2 regions of the Paenibacillus sp. FSL K6-1330 genome follow, and region 2 is predicted to be linked to the other one. Evidence: predicted binding sites of a transcription regulator. Region 2 holds the regulator's gene; the other holds the start of a gene.
What was found. Region 2 encodes Rex, which represses fermentation and respiration genes when NADH is low (regulators of the CRP and FNR family bind a similar motif). Its sites were predicted from a motif close to TTGTGAAATATTTCACAA; they were not measured.
Positions count from the first base shown of each region.

Region 1: a site for Rex is predicted at 2,177-2,194, ahead of nirB (nitrite reductase large subunit NirB). Genes of this name have one in related genera too.

Region 1 covers NZ_CP150269.1:2,628,293-2,632,258, forward strand. Annotated here, with positions in the region: gene NYE54_RS11810 (uracil-DNA glycosylase) at 106-774, shown strand; gene NYE54_RS11815 (helix-turn-helix domain-containing protein) at 922-1,242, shown strand; gene NYE54_RS11820 (hypothetical protein) at 1,424-2,101, shown strand; gene nirB (nitrite reductase large subunit NirB) at 2,280-3,966, shown strand, end outside.
Region 2 covers NZ_CP150269.1:2,805,602-2,815,979, forward strand. Annotated here, with positions in the region: gene panC (pantoate--beta-alanine ligase) at 1-721, shown strand, start outside; gene panD (aspartate 1-decarboxylase) at 714-1,097, shown strand; gene NYE54_RS12775 (hypothetical protein) at 1,219-1,848, shown strand; gene dinG (ATP-dependent DNA helicase DinG) at 2,020-4,896, shown strand; gene NYE54_RS12785 (redox-sensing transcriptional repressor Rex) at 4,969-5,634, shown strand; gene NYE54_RS12790 (amidohydrolase) at 5,609-6,910, shown strand; gene NYE54_RS12795 (DUF5590 domain-containing protein) at 6,942-7,460, shown strand; gene NYE54_RS12800 (hypothetical protein) at 7,725-8,258, shown strand; gene NYE54_RS12805 (AAA family ATPase) at 8,251-9,753, shown strand; gene NYE54_RS12810 (3-hydroxyacyl-CoA dehydrogenase NAD-binding domain-containing protein) at 9,888-10,378, shown strand, end outside.

The DNA.
Region 1 (3,966 bases), 180 kb from region 2:
TTTATCGTTAATGATGAATGTTCACGGAAATGTTTTTGCCGGCTAGGGATAGAATATACCTAAGTATGGGGTATTGTATGATATACAAGAAGGGGGGCTGTACACATGAGTGAAGTACAAAGCGCACCTGTAGATCCCGCAACCATCGCCATATGCCAGGCCAAGCTGGCCCATCAACCCGTTGAGGGCTTCCTGCTCGGAAGGGGAGTCCGCTTCGCCAAAATTATGTTTATTGGAGAAGCACCCGGGGCCCATGAGGTTCTGGAAGGCTTACCTTTTGTAGGGCAGGCCGGACAAGAGATGAACGCCTACCTGGAACGCCTGAACCTGACCCGGGAGCAAGTGTATATTACCAGTGCCATGAGAAGCCGGCCTTATAAGGAAAAGGTAATCGTGAGGTCCACGGGCGAGAGTGTCATCAGCCGTTCCAATCGCACACCGACGAAGGCGGAAATATTGGCCCATGCACCTTTGCTTGATGAAGAGATTCGATGGGTTCGCCCGCACATTATTGCACCCATGGGAAATACGGCGCTGCACCGGTTAATCGGAAGCCATGAAACGGTGACATCGCTGCACGGCAAACTGATGGAGGGGCCGGTCCAGCAAGCAACCGATCCGGAGAATCCAGATAGGGGTTATATGTTCTCGGCGGAAACCTATAAGATATTCCCTCTATTCCATCCAGCGGCGGTACTGTATAATAGGAAATTATCCACTTGGATCGAGAAAGATTTGGATATTTTGGCTCGTATATTATGGGATAAGCGCTGATTTTATGGGAAAAAGGGGCTAGGTGGTTTTCAGTTTCTCGGAAATGTGCTAAAATGAAACATACTTACAATTCGTAAGTTTTCTAGATTTTTAATTAAGCTTATGAATTTCTATAAACAAGGTGACTTCGTAAAGAGGTGAAGGGATATGGAAGTTACAAATGTTACGATGTGTCCCCGTTTTGAATCTGCATTTTCTTTTCTGGGCAAACGGTGGAACGGTTTGATTATTCAAACGTTGATGAGCGGGCCTAAGCGCTTTAAGGATATTTCGAATTTGATTCCGTCCATGAGCGATAAGATGCTCTCTGAGCGGATGAAGGATTTGGAATGCGAAGGCATTTTGATTCGCCATGTTTATCCTGAAACACCGGTACGTATTGAATATGAACTGACTGAAAAAGGCAAGGCACTTCGTCCGGTGATGGAGCAAATTTCATTCTGGGCGGAACAATGGGTCGAAAGATGAGTCATCTTAAGACTCCCCTTGATGATTAAACCCTGGCATGAGACATCCTCATTTCAGGGTTTTTTTCTAAATGGAAGTATGATTCCTGTTTCTTTACGGTAAGAATAGGTGGACATGCACCAAGCGGACGCAGCTGCTATATGATGTAAAAAACCCAGCAGCATATCAAGGAGGCGAGCCCATGACCAAGCGAACGTATATCTCCCGTTTTCATTATGGACAAGAGGACATCTCAGAACTTGAAAACGCTTCATTAAAAGTGCTTCATATTTTTGAGAAGACCAAACGGATGCTGAGCCAGTATGTGCCGGATTCCTTGTGGTTAGCTGCGTCTGGAACAAGCCCGGAATCTGCAGAATCCGTTAGCCATAGCGGTGCCGATGCTGTTGATATGTTTCAGAAATGGGTCAAAGCCCCCGGCGGATGGAAGTTCATTGGTTATGAAACCGATCGATTTCATGCGTCCACCGGGCAGAATATAGGACGAACGGGAAGATTTCTGCAGATGATCATCTGGTCACTCTATGAGAAAATCGTAATGCTGCATCCTTTCCTTGGCAGCGAGCCGTTTTTTGACGGGGAAGAGCTGGATGTGATCGCAAATTATTTTGTGCCTACGTATATCAGCGCCGTACCGTTGGTGGAACAAGGAAAAGCCTTTAAGACTATTCAGGCGGGCATCGTTCTATATCAGGAGCATATCCAGGCACCTGCCGTCATTATGCAATCGGATCGAGGCTTATTGGAGGGGAACTGGATGACCGGGGTGAACCTGGACGCGAAGGGATTTGCCGGGATTCGCCCTTATTTGAAAGTTCCTAGCGGCGAACGAGCCTATATGGAAGCCGATATTATATAGAGAGCAAGCCTCCTCATAACCTTGTTCGATGTGGACAGGGTTATTTGGCATTTTTATTTTAAATTTTAATGATTTATGTGAAATATATCACAAAAATTAATGCGATCAGACGATATAATTTATGTGAAAGCAACGGAATACCACGATCTAGATAAATGTGTTGGGGAGGAATCAATCGATGTCCAATATAAAGAGAGAAAAGTTAGTTGTCATCGGCAACGGTATTGCCGGGATTAGTACGGTCGAGCAAATCATTAAATTGGGTGGGAATTTTGACATCACCGTCATTGGACAGGAGCCTCATCCGAATTATAACCGCATCATGCTGTCGTATGTGTTGGAAGGCAGCAAAACCTTGAATGATATTGTATTGAATGATTGGAAATGGTACGAGGATAACCATATCACTCTGCACACGGATGCCACTGTAACTGCCATCGATGGGGAACGCAAGGTCGTGACCGCCGACAACGGATTGACTGTGCCTTATGACAAAGTCATGATAGCAACGGGCTCGAAGCCCTTTATTTTACCCGTGCCGGGCAGTGACAAAGAAGGCGTTATCGGTTTCCGAAACATTGCCGATTGCACGCAGATGCTTCAAGCCGCTAAGGCGTACAAGAAAGCGGCTGTCATTGGCGGGGGACTTCTGGGTCTGGAAGCTGCCAAGGGATTGGTTAGCCTGGGCATGGAGGTGACGGTGGTTCATCTCATGCAGGATTTGATGGAGAGCCAGTTGGATTCGATGGCATCCGGCATGCTGAAAAGGGAGCTTGAACAGCAGGGTATCAACTTCTTATTAGGCAAACAAACAACCGAAATATTGGGAGATACCAGAGTTACGGGACTCCGCTTCAAGGATGGGGATGAGCTTGATGCCGACCTGGTGGTCATGGCAGTGGGCATCAGAGCGAACACCGAGATCGCTAAAGCGAGCGGGATCGAAGTGAACCGGGGAATCGTCGTTAATGATTATCTTCAGACTTCCTGGCCGGATGTGTATGCGGTCGGCGAATGCTGCGAGCATCGGGGCGCGTGCTACGGCCTGGTTGCACCGTTGTTCGAGCAGGGACAGGTATTGGCGAAGCATCTATGCGGTGTGGAAGGCAAGCCTTACGAGGGAAGCATTGTATCGACGAAGTTGAAAATCAGCGGTGTGGATGTATTCTCTGCCGGAGAATTCATGGAGCAAGCCGAGCACTCGGTGATCACCGCAAAAGATGATTGGCGCAAGACCTATAAGAAAATATTAATTCGCGACAATATCATCGTTGGGGCGATATTGTTCGGAGATGTGAGCGATTCGGCAAGCCTTCAATCCATGATTCGGAAAAAGACAGCCATGACGGATGAGATTTACGATTCGATCATGGGTACTGACAGCGCAGGAACAGGAAATGGCAAGGCATTTTCACTGGAGAAGATGCCCGATGATGAAATCGTGTGCGGCTGCAACGGCGTAACCAAAAAAGCCATTGTGGATGCCATTACTCTACAGGGTTTTACGACAGTGGATGAGATTAAAGCTTGCACAGGAGCTACCCGCTCGTGTGGCGGCTGTAAACCTGTCGTGGAGCAAATACTCCAGAGCGTATTGGGCGATGGCTTTAAGGCGGCAGGCAAACAAGGCATATGCTCGTGCACAACGCTTGATCGGGACGAGATTGTCGCCGAAATCCGTGCCAAAGGACTCAAGACAACGAAAGAAGTCATGCATGTTCTAAACTTCAGCAATCCGGAAGGCTGCTCGAAATGCCGCCCGGCCATTCATTATTATCTGGCGATGCTGAACCCGGTAACCCATCAAGAAGAGAGGGAATCCCGTTTTGTCAACGAACGGATGAACGCCAACATTCAGAAAGACG
Region 2 (10,378 bases):
TGTCAATCCGATTCAATTCGGACCGGGTGAGGATTATGAGACCTATCCCAGGGATGAGGCACGCGATCTGGCGTTGGCGGAATCCGAAGGGGTGAATGTGGTTTTTATTCCCACGGTTCAGGAAATGTATCCCCAGCCGACCAAAACCAAAATCACTGTATCGGAAATTACGTCTTTGTTGTGCGGGGCCTCCCGTCCCGGGCATTTTGACGGTGTTACCACCGTTGTTAACAAATTGTTTAATATCGTAAAACCTGACTATGCTTTCTTCGGAATGAAGGATGCCCAGCAGGTAGCCGTCATTGAGCAAATGGTTCAAGATTTGAACATGGACGTAACCATCGTGCCTTGTCCGATCATCCGCGAATCTGACGGCCTTGCTCTAAGCTCACGCAACGTGTATTTGAAGCCGGAAGAGCGGGAACAGGCACTTGTGCTGTCGGGCTCTTTGCGGACCGCTCAGGAGATGATCCAGCAGGGACAAGCGACAACGGCAGGAGAGATCCGTGTTCATCTTCGGGATTCTATATCCCAGTCCCCGCTCGCTGATATTGATTATGCAGAATTGCTCACTTTCCCGGAACTTGTTCCCGTGGAAGATTCATATCGCATTGCGGATGAAGGCAGAACCGTCATTATGGCGCTGGCCGTACGATTTGGCCGCACCCGTCTCATTGACAATGCGTTACTTCAACCAAAAGTAGGGGGATCCCATGTTTAGAACAATGATGAAATCCAAAATCCACCGCGCAACGGTGACGGAAGCCAATCTGAACTATGTGGGCAGCATTACCATTGATGAGGATCTAATGGAGGCTGCAGACCTTTTGGAGAATGAAAAAGTTCAAATCGTGAACAATAACAATGGCGCCCGTTTGGAAACGTACGTGATCAAAGGCGAACGCGGCAGTGGTGTGATTTGTCTGAACGGGGCAGCTGCAAGGCTTGTACAGCCTGGCGACAACGTCATTATCATTTCTTATGCCATGATGTCTAAAGAGGAATACGACAATCATACCCCGACGGTTGTGATCGTTGACGAAATGAATAAGCCGGTTAATACGGAATATCGTGAGGTTCACGCCGCGGTTCTCTAAACGGTCTCCTAAGAGCCAAAATGTGTCGGGACCTTAAAGGGATGAAAAGACCGACTTCTACAGAAAATGAGTTCAGGTCGACGCACTGATCTCATTTTTCCGCTAAGGGTGGGATGCAGCTATGTTTCAACATGTATTCGCTGAAATGAACAACATGTTAGATGAAATTGTGAAGCATTACCCTTCTGCTCAAGGTCCCCAAAAACAGGCGCTGGTACAAAACTGGAACATGCTCAAAAGCATGAGCGAGGGCATTATCGAGGAATGGCTCCATTTTGAAGAGAAGATGGCTATCTTCCGCGAGAGTGCCGCCTCACCTCCTGTTTTTCCACCGACCGAAGCGCCTGAACTGCAGCTTGATGCATTCATTCGCGGCCAAGGTTATTACAAGTTGTTGATGTTCCAGCCGGCTATACAGCAATTTGAGGTGGCCGCCACGGTATTTCCGGATAGCCTTCTGATCAAGCTGTATATTGCGATGTCCCATCTTTATTTGGGGCAAACCATACCAGCGTCCGATGTATTGGTGTCCATCCTGCCCCTGGCAGACAACAAGAAGATGCGAGCGATGATTTACAACGCGCTTGGATGCATCGAGGTGTTGAATGGACAACAAGGGAAAGCCGAGGAGCATTTTGCACTGGCGATTCACAGCGACCCGACACTTCCTGACCCCATTATCAATTTGGAGGTCTGCAAGCAGAATCGCGGTGAGCTCCAGTACGGCAGCCAATTGATCTCTTTGCTGTAGAAATCAAGCCATTACAAGAAGCGATGCCAGAGCTCATTACTGAGACTTTGGTATCGCTTCTTGCCGTATGGAGCGATGGAGGAGAAACGGGGGATTTTTTACCCGGAATGTTCAAAACCCGCAACTTCTGGTATGCTGTTAATTAGTCTGGAGGAAAGGGATTTTATCGAAATGAAATTTGCCGTATTGGATTTTGAAACCACGGGCAACCAGTCAGCAGATGAGATCATTCAGGTTGGACTGGCCATCATCGAAGAGGATCGAAGCATCTCCCGCGTATACGGCACCTATGTCAATCCCGGGATTCCGATCCCTCCTTTTATTACCGGTTTGACCGGCATTTCCGACAGTGATGTAGCGGATGCTCCGTCATTGGAAGAAATGATGATGGAACTCGTGCCCATGCTCGACGATGTCGTATTGGTTGGGCATAATGTCGCTTTTGATTTTAACTTTTTGCAAAATGCACTCGATCGCTGCGGCTATTTACCGTTCAGCGGCCGAATTCTAGATACGATGCACTTCTTAAAAATATGTTTTCCCTCGCTGCCTTCTTATCAGCTCGGGATGGTCTCCTCTCATTTCGGTCTGGAGCATGACCGTCCGCATCAGGCGGACAGCGATGCGCTTGCCACAGCCTATGCGCTGCTGAAATGCCTGGAGGAGATCGATGAGCTTCCTCTCCTTACCGTGCAGCGGTTAAGCGACCTGTTTGCCGACGAGGACAGCGACTTGGCCTGGTTCTTTGACGGCATCCGTGCTGACAGGGAGTTCCAGGCTGTACAAGCCGGAGACACCCATACGTACTATCGTCAATTTGCCCTGGCCGTTGACGATTGGAACGATATTGCGCCTGCCAGGGATGAGTCGGAGCCTAATCCGCTGGCGGATGTAAGCTTCGAGCAATACATGAATGATGTCCGTGAACGTCTAAAGGAAACGCTGCCTCATTATGAGAGCAGGGATGCCCAGGACATGATGTTTCAGGAAGTGATGCAGGCCCTCGATGACAATAAACATTTATTGATCGAAGCCGGCACGGGAACAGGCAAATCCCTCGGGTATTTGCTGCCGTCGATTTATCAAAGCGTGAAGCAGGAACAGAAGGTTATGGTGAGCACGCATACAATCAACCTTCAAGAACAGCTGCGTGACCGGGATATTCCCCTGCTCACCCAGGTTGTTCCTTTTCCTTTTAAAGCGGCTATTTTCAAGGGAAGAGGCCATTATTTGTGTTTGAGAAAATTTGAACATAAAATAAATAGAAGAGATTTTCATTCCCCGAAGGAAGATGTGATCACCGCGGCGCAGATGCTGGTCTGGCTGACCCAGACGGAGAACGGGGATGATGAAGAACTGAACTTTGGCGGTCGCGGAGGGGATTTCTGGGAGACGATCTCCAGTGATTCGGATTCCTGCCTTGGCCGTGCCTGCCCATGGTTCCGCAAATGCTACTATCACAGGGCTAAACATGAAGCGGGCATCGCGGATGTTGTCATTACGAACCATTCGAAGCTGTTCACTGACGTAAAAGCGAATCATCAGCTGCTTCCGAGTTATGAGCGTCTCGTCATTGATGAAGCGCATCATCTGGAGGACGTCGCTGGCAAGCACCTTGGCTTGCAGATGAAATATTTTTCGGTGGTCCATACGTTGACTCGTATGTACAAAGACAGCCGCAGCGGTCAGCTTCCGGCTCTTCGCCAGCTGCTGCAAGCATCGTCGCATGAGAAGGCTGTCGAGTGGTCCTCCATCATAGACCGGATTTATCCGGATCTGATCACCGCAAAAGAGAATTGGGACCGGCTCAGCGATCAATTGTTCGGACTACTTCCGGAACGCGGAGACGCGACTCCGGGGGATGCCGGTCAATTCTCGCTTCGCTTATCGCCTCTGAAGAAGCCGAAGGATTGGGATTCGCTGGCCGAGTTGGAGCATCAAATTCATGTGACGCTGGGCGATGTCGTTCGCAAGGGTGACAAGCTGATCGCCGAGATGAAGGAAGATCTGGACGACTACAGCGCGGACAGTTTGTTAACAGACCTATCGGGTCTGTTTAAGGACCTGGCCGCACACCGCGAGGACCTGAGGTCCTTCATGGCTCTGAATGATGAAGGCACGGTATACTGGATGGAGGCTAACGGGAATTTCCGCGGCAAATCGCTGCAGCTTTATGCAGTGCCTGTCGATGTTAGCACCCACTTGAAGGAATTGTTTTTTGACAAGAAACAAAGCGTGATCCTGACATCGGCGACCTTGTCGGTGGATAAATCGTTTCAGTTCATGATCGAGAACTTGGGTCTTCAGGAAGCGGCAGATAGCGGCAACTTGAACACGGTTCTGCTGCCGTCCCCGTTTAATTACAGGGAGCAGGCCCTCCTTGTCGTGCCGCGCGATTTTCCGAGCGTGAAGGGCTCGGTCGGGGATGCACTCTTTGTGAATACACTTGTGCAATCATTGGCCGATACGGCAATCGCTACGCATGGCCGCATGCTTGTGCTGTTCACTTCGTACCGCATGCTGCGTCAGGTTCACGAGCCGTTGAAGGAGGCGCTGGCATCCAGCGATATTACGGTACTGGGACAAGGGATGGACGGAACCAGCCGTACCAAGTTAATCCGGAGATTCCAGGATAGCAGTGCTTCGGTCCTGCTGGGTACGAGCTCCTTCTGGGAAGGGGTAGACATACCCGGGGAGGCGCTCACTTGCCTTGCGATCGTCCGGCTGCCGTTCCAGCCGCCGAATCATCCCTTGGTCGAAGCCAAGAGCGAATTGCTGCAGCAGCAGAAGAAGAACCCGTTCATGAAACTTTCGGTTCCGCAAGCGGTCATTCGCTTCAAACAGGGATTTGGCCGACTGGTGCGGACCGCGCAAGATAAGGGGATTGTCATTGTCTACGATACCCGGGTCATTGAATCCTATTACGGGAAATATTTCTTATATTCTTTGCCGGGGCCGAAGATGGAGCATATGCCGACAGAGGGGATCGTTCCCCGAATTTCGGAATGGCTGCAGGAAGAGGCAGGCATAGAGAACCAAGCTGAATAAAAGTGAAACAATGAACGAAATGATCTGTCACAAAAAAATGTAGTTATTAACCTATTATTAGGGGGAGCATGAATGAAATCGGAAAAAATTTCGGAAGCCGTGGTCCGCAGATTACCTGTATACTTGCGCTATTTGAATGAGCTTCAGAAAAGGGAGGTCTCCACGGTTTCCTCCCAGGAACTGGGACAAAAACTGGACCTCAATCCTGCTCAAATTCGTAAGGACCTAGCGTATTTCGGTGATTTTGGACGGAAAGGGATCGGATATGACGTATCTTATCTGATCGAGAAAATTCGCCAGATTCTAAAGCTGGACCAGAAGATCAATGTCGCATTGATTGGGGCCGGTAATCTTGGACATGCATTATCGAATTACAATGCATTTCTGAAGGACAATATGAAGATTGTGGCGGTTTTCGATTCGTATTCTCCCAAAGTTGGTATGAAAATTAACAATTTGGTTGTACAGCCGATGGAGGAACTGGAGAAGACGGTTCATGAGTACGGCATTCGTATCGGGATAATCACCGTTCCGGATTTTGAAGCGCAGAATGTAGCCAATCAGCTTATCGCCGCAGGCATCGAGGCTATCCTGAATTTTGCGCCAACCATCCTGAAAGCCCCATCCCATATCCGGATTCATACGGCTGATTTTACTACAGATTTGCAGAGTTTGGCCTATTATTTGGATAACGGCAAGGAGGATGCAGCACATGACGATAACGAAGTGGATGGTTAAGAACGGAACGTTTGCGGTATTAGAGGAAGGAAGATCCGTGTTACGCGGATATATGGTTGTGGAGAATGACCGGATAACCTATCTGGGTGAAGAAGAGCCAACCGTCCAAGAGGGAACAGAAGTTATCGACGGAACTCATCTGTTTTTCCTACCGGGGTTAGTGAACACGCACGGACATGCGGCGATGTCCCTGCTCCGCGGTTATGGCGACGATCTGACACTGCAGGTATGGCTTCAGGAAAAAATGTGGCCTATGGAAGCCAAATTCACGGCCGACGATGTATACTGGGGAACCGCACTCTCCGTGCTGGAGATGATCAAAGGCGGAACCACGACATTTGTGGATATGTATGATCATATGGATCAGGTTGCCAAGGTTGTGCAGGACTCAGGAATGCGCGGCGTCCTGATGCGCGGCGTCATCGGATTGTGTCCGCCTGAGGTGCAGCAGCAGAAGCTGGATGAGGCGGTGGCATTCGCAAAAGACTGGCATGGCAAGGCTGACGGGAGAATTACGACGATGATTTCCCCGCATGCACCTTATACGTGCCCCCCGGATTTCATCGAAAAATTCGTTCAGGCATCGCATGATTTGAATCTGCCTTTGCATACGCATATGTCCGAAACGGAAACGGAAGTAGCTCAGAATGTAAAAGACTACGGACTTCGCCCTGTTGCCCATTTGGAGAAGCTTGGCATGTTCTCCCGTCCAACGCTGCTTGCGCATGCCGTCCATCTGACCGATGAAGAAATCGAAATCCTGGCCAAGCATCAAGTTATGGTGTCGCATAATCCAGGCAGCAATTTGAAGCTTGCCAGCGGCATCGCTCGCGTGCCTGCACTGCTGAAAGCCGGCGTAACGGTGTCGCTGGGTACCGATGGACCTGCGAGTAACAATAACCTGGATATGTTTGAAGAGATGCGACTGGCTGCACTGATCCATAAAGGGGTAAGCGGGGACCCAACAGCCATTCCAGCATCCGAAGCGCTTCGGATGGGAACAGAGTATGGAGCCCGATCGGCGTTCATTGAGGATATCGGCACACTTGCGGTAGGAATGAAAGCAGATATGATCGCACTGAACACGGATCAAGCGCACTTCCTTCCACGGACCGATTATATTTCACACGCTATCTACTCAGCCAGTGCGAAGGATGTAGAGCATGTATGGGTTGACGGCAAGCAGGTAGTGAAGAATGGCGCGAGTCTTACTCTTGATGAGGAACGTATCCGCCGGGAAGCGCAGCGTGCCTTTGAGCGTCTTACAACCCTCTAGGGAATAATCAAGGGGAGCGAGGAAGACGGATTTGAAGAAAAAAACGAAGTGGATTTTGCTGAGTGTGTCCAGCGTGCTGCTGTTGCTGCTTGGTTTACAGCTCTATTATTCATATGTTATGAAAGATACTTGGAATGAAGAAAGAATGGCAATTGTTGCCGCGAAGCAGCATGGCCAATTGGTTACATCCGGGAAGACCTATAAATCGGTGTGGGGCGAGGATAATAACTATTGGGTAGTAAGCGGGAAGGATCAAGACAATCAAGATCGTATGGTATGGGTGAAATTTACGGATGACAACGTACCTGTTGAAGGTGCTGACGCTGTCCAGTCCGTTTTATTGAAAACGGGAATGTCAGAAGCCCAGATGCGGGATCAGATCTATAACGAATTGCCTGGCGTTGAAATTAAGCGGTTGCTGCCTGGAATGTATGAGGGCGAGTATGCATGGCAGCTGCAGTATGAACACAACGGTCAGCGCGGCTATCGGTTTTATCGTTTTCAGGATGGTAACACCATCGGGAATGACATTATTCTTCCAAATCAATAAAAATACAGAAAGAGAGGCGCCCTTTAAAATCCATAGGGTGCCTCTCTTTTTCTCCGATATGTAAGCGTATTCAGAAAGAATATGGAAAAACTGTTCTAAATATTTTCACAGACATGCATGAAAAAGTATATAAGATGTGATATACTCGTACTTGTACAAAACGAGCATATAAATTACATGCATCGCAATATATCATTGTTATATGTACTATTATGTCGCAAAATGATAGACAAAATTTCATATAGGAAATGAAGGAGGAACTTCATGAAACTACGCATTGTACCTATCATGCTGACTGTCGTGATCTCAGCATCGGTTCTCTTTGGCGGATGGTTTCTGTATCGGCAGATGGCTTTGCAAAATCCGCTGGCAAATGTTGTGTCGCAATATGACGGCGTGAAGGATTCTCATATAGATATTAAACAGAATACCGTTACTTTGAATCTCGATTTGGCTCCAGATACAAATTTACAAGGTTTGGTTCAGCATATTAAGAAGGAAGGCAAGTCTGTGATTGGCAAGCGGGAATTGAAAATCCAGGTGGAGGACCATTCCTCGGAAGCACTGGATCAATGGTGGGAGAAGGCCATGCTCTCAGTCGCCGAAGCAATGGATAATAAGCAGTATACTGATATTCAATCATCGCTCGAGCAGCTTGCTGCCCAGTCTCCGAATTTGAAAGCAAAAGCAACCATCGATGACACCAATGTCTATGTCAGCTTGTCAGACGGCAAGTCTGGTAAATTTATAATCTTGCCGCGTCAGCCTGGCAGCATGGAGGTGTGGAATCATGCCTAAATTAGCTAAAGAAATCATGTTAGGCTTTATTCCCGTATTACTGGTATTCCTTGTATTTGTCGGTGTGAACATCGTGCCCTTGCTCATCGCTGCAGGACTTGTAGGCGGCTTGTTGTTTATCGCTAAAATGAAAGGCGGTATTGCTGTAGGCGCAGGGAATGAGCGCAAGCGGAAAAAGAGCGGACCTGCCAAGCTGACGTTCGAAGAAATCGGCGGGCAGGATAATGCTAAACAAGAACTGCGAGAAGCATTGGATTTTCTGATTCGTCATGAAGACATTAAGAAATTCGGCATTCGTCCATTGAAGGGCATTCTCCTAACCGGGCCTCCGGGAACAGGGAAGACGTTGATGGCGAAAGCCGCTGCCCATTATACGGATTCGATCTTTGTTGCTGCATCCGGCAGTGAATTTGTTGAGATGTACGTCGGTGTTGGTGCGGGGCGCATCCGGGATTTGTTTAAGGATGCCCGGAATCGTGCGACAAAAGAAAACAAACAAAACGCCATCATCTTCATCGATGAGATCGATGTCATTGGCGGTAAACGCGAAGGCGGCCAGCAGCGCGAGTATGACCAGACGCTGAATCAGCTGCTAACCGAGATGGATGGCATCTATTCACAGGATACTCCTCGCATTCTGGTTATCGCCGCAACAAACCGGAAAGAAATGCTGGATAGCGCACTGCTGCGTCCAGGCCGATTCGACCGTCATATTCAAGTAGATCTTCCGGATAAGAAGGGACGCACTCATATCTTGAATCTGCATGCGGGTAATAAGCCGCTGCATGAAGATGTTGACTTGGAGAAAATCGCCGAGGAAGCTTACGGCTTCTCGGGTGCACAGCTTGAGAGCGTCATGAATGAAGCAGCCATTTATACGATGCGTGAGAATGAGCAGTTTATCCATCAGCGTCACTTGTCCATGGCGATTGACAAGGTCATGATGGGTGAGCGTTCTGATCGCGAATCGAATTTAGAAGAGAAGAAGCGCGTTGCCATCCATGAATTGGGACATGCTATCATGGCAGAGCTTGTGCGTCCCGGCAGTGTGAAACAAGTTGCCCTCAGCCCGCGTGGTAAGGCACTTGGTTATGTTCGTCATAACCCGCAGGAGGAACAATATCTGTACACAAAATCCTTCCTGGAAGAGCAAATTATGATCGCGCTTGGCGGTGCGGCCGCCGAAGAGATCTTTTACGGGGGTCGAAGCACAGGTTCAAGCAATGACTTTGAGCAATCGCTGAACATCGTGGAGACGATGATGAAGTCGGGTTTGACGTCGCTGGGCATTGTTAACATGAATATGGTAACAACTGAAGAGTTAATGAAAGAGAATAATGTGATTTTGGAAGAGTTAATGAACCGCACTAAGAATCTCTTGGGACAAAAACGGCCAATATTCGACAATTCTCTTGATATCCTTTTAAAGGAAGAAATCCTCTCTGGGGAACAATTTCGTTGTCAATTTCGTGAAAACGCGCTTTTACCAGCATAAATTGTTATGCTGGTTATTTTTTTTTACTTTTTTGTCGTGCTAAGATATTATTATACTTTGTGCTCTGAAAATGTATTTTTCGACAAATGGGGTACAATAAAGTATAGAGATAAGGAAAGGGTGGAGTAGAAACCATGTACTTCAAAAAAATCGGCGTTGTAGGCGGCGGGACTATGGGGCAGGGCATTGCGGAGATGCTGGCAGCCAAAGGTCTTGACGTACTGCTCGTAGAGAAAACTCCAGAGAAACTGGACTATTCATACCGAATGATCGAGACCAGTCTAGATAAACAATTGGAGAAGTGGGGAATTACCCAGGCAGAGAAGAAACTTATACTGAACCGGATTCAAAAAGTAACTCATTTTGCCGAGCTTAGCACCTGCGATATGGTGATTGAGACCATAATAGAGGACTTGGAAGCGAAGAAAGAGGTATTTTCACAGCTTGATCAAGTATGTCCGAGCCATGTGATATTAGCAAGTAATACATCCACGCTTAGTTTGACAGAGCTCGCCAGCTCTACCAAATATCCTGAGCGTGTTATTGGCATGCACTTCATTCATCCTGTTTCCAAGGTAGACCTTGTTGAAATCATCCGCGGCCTGAAAACTTCGGAACATACGTT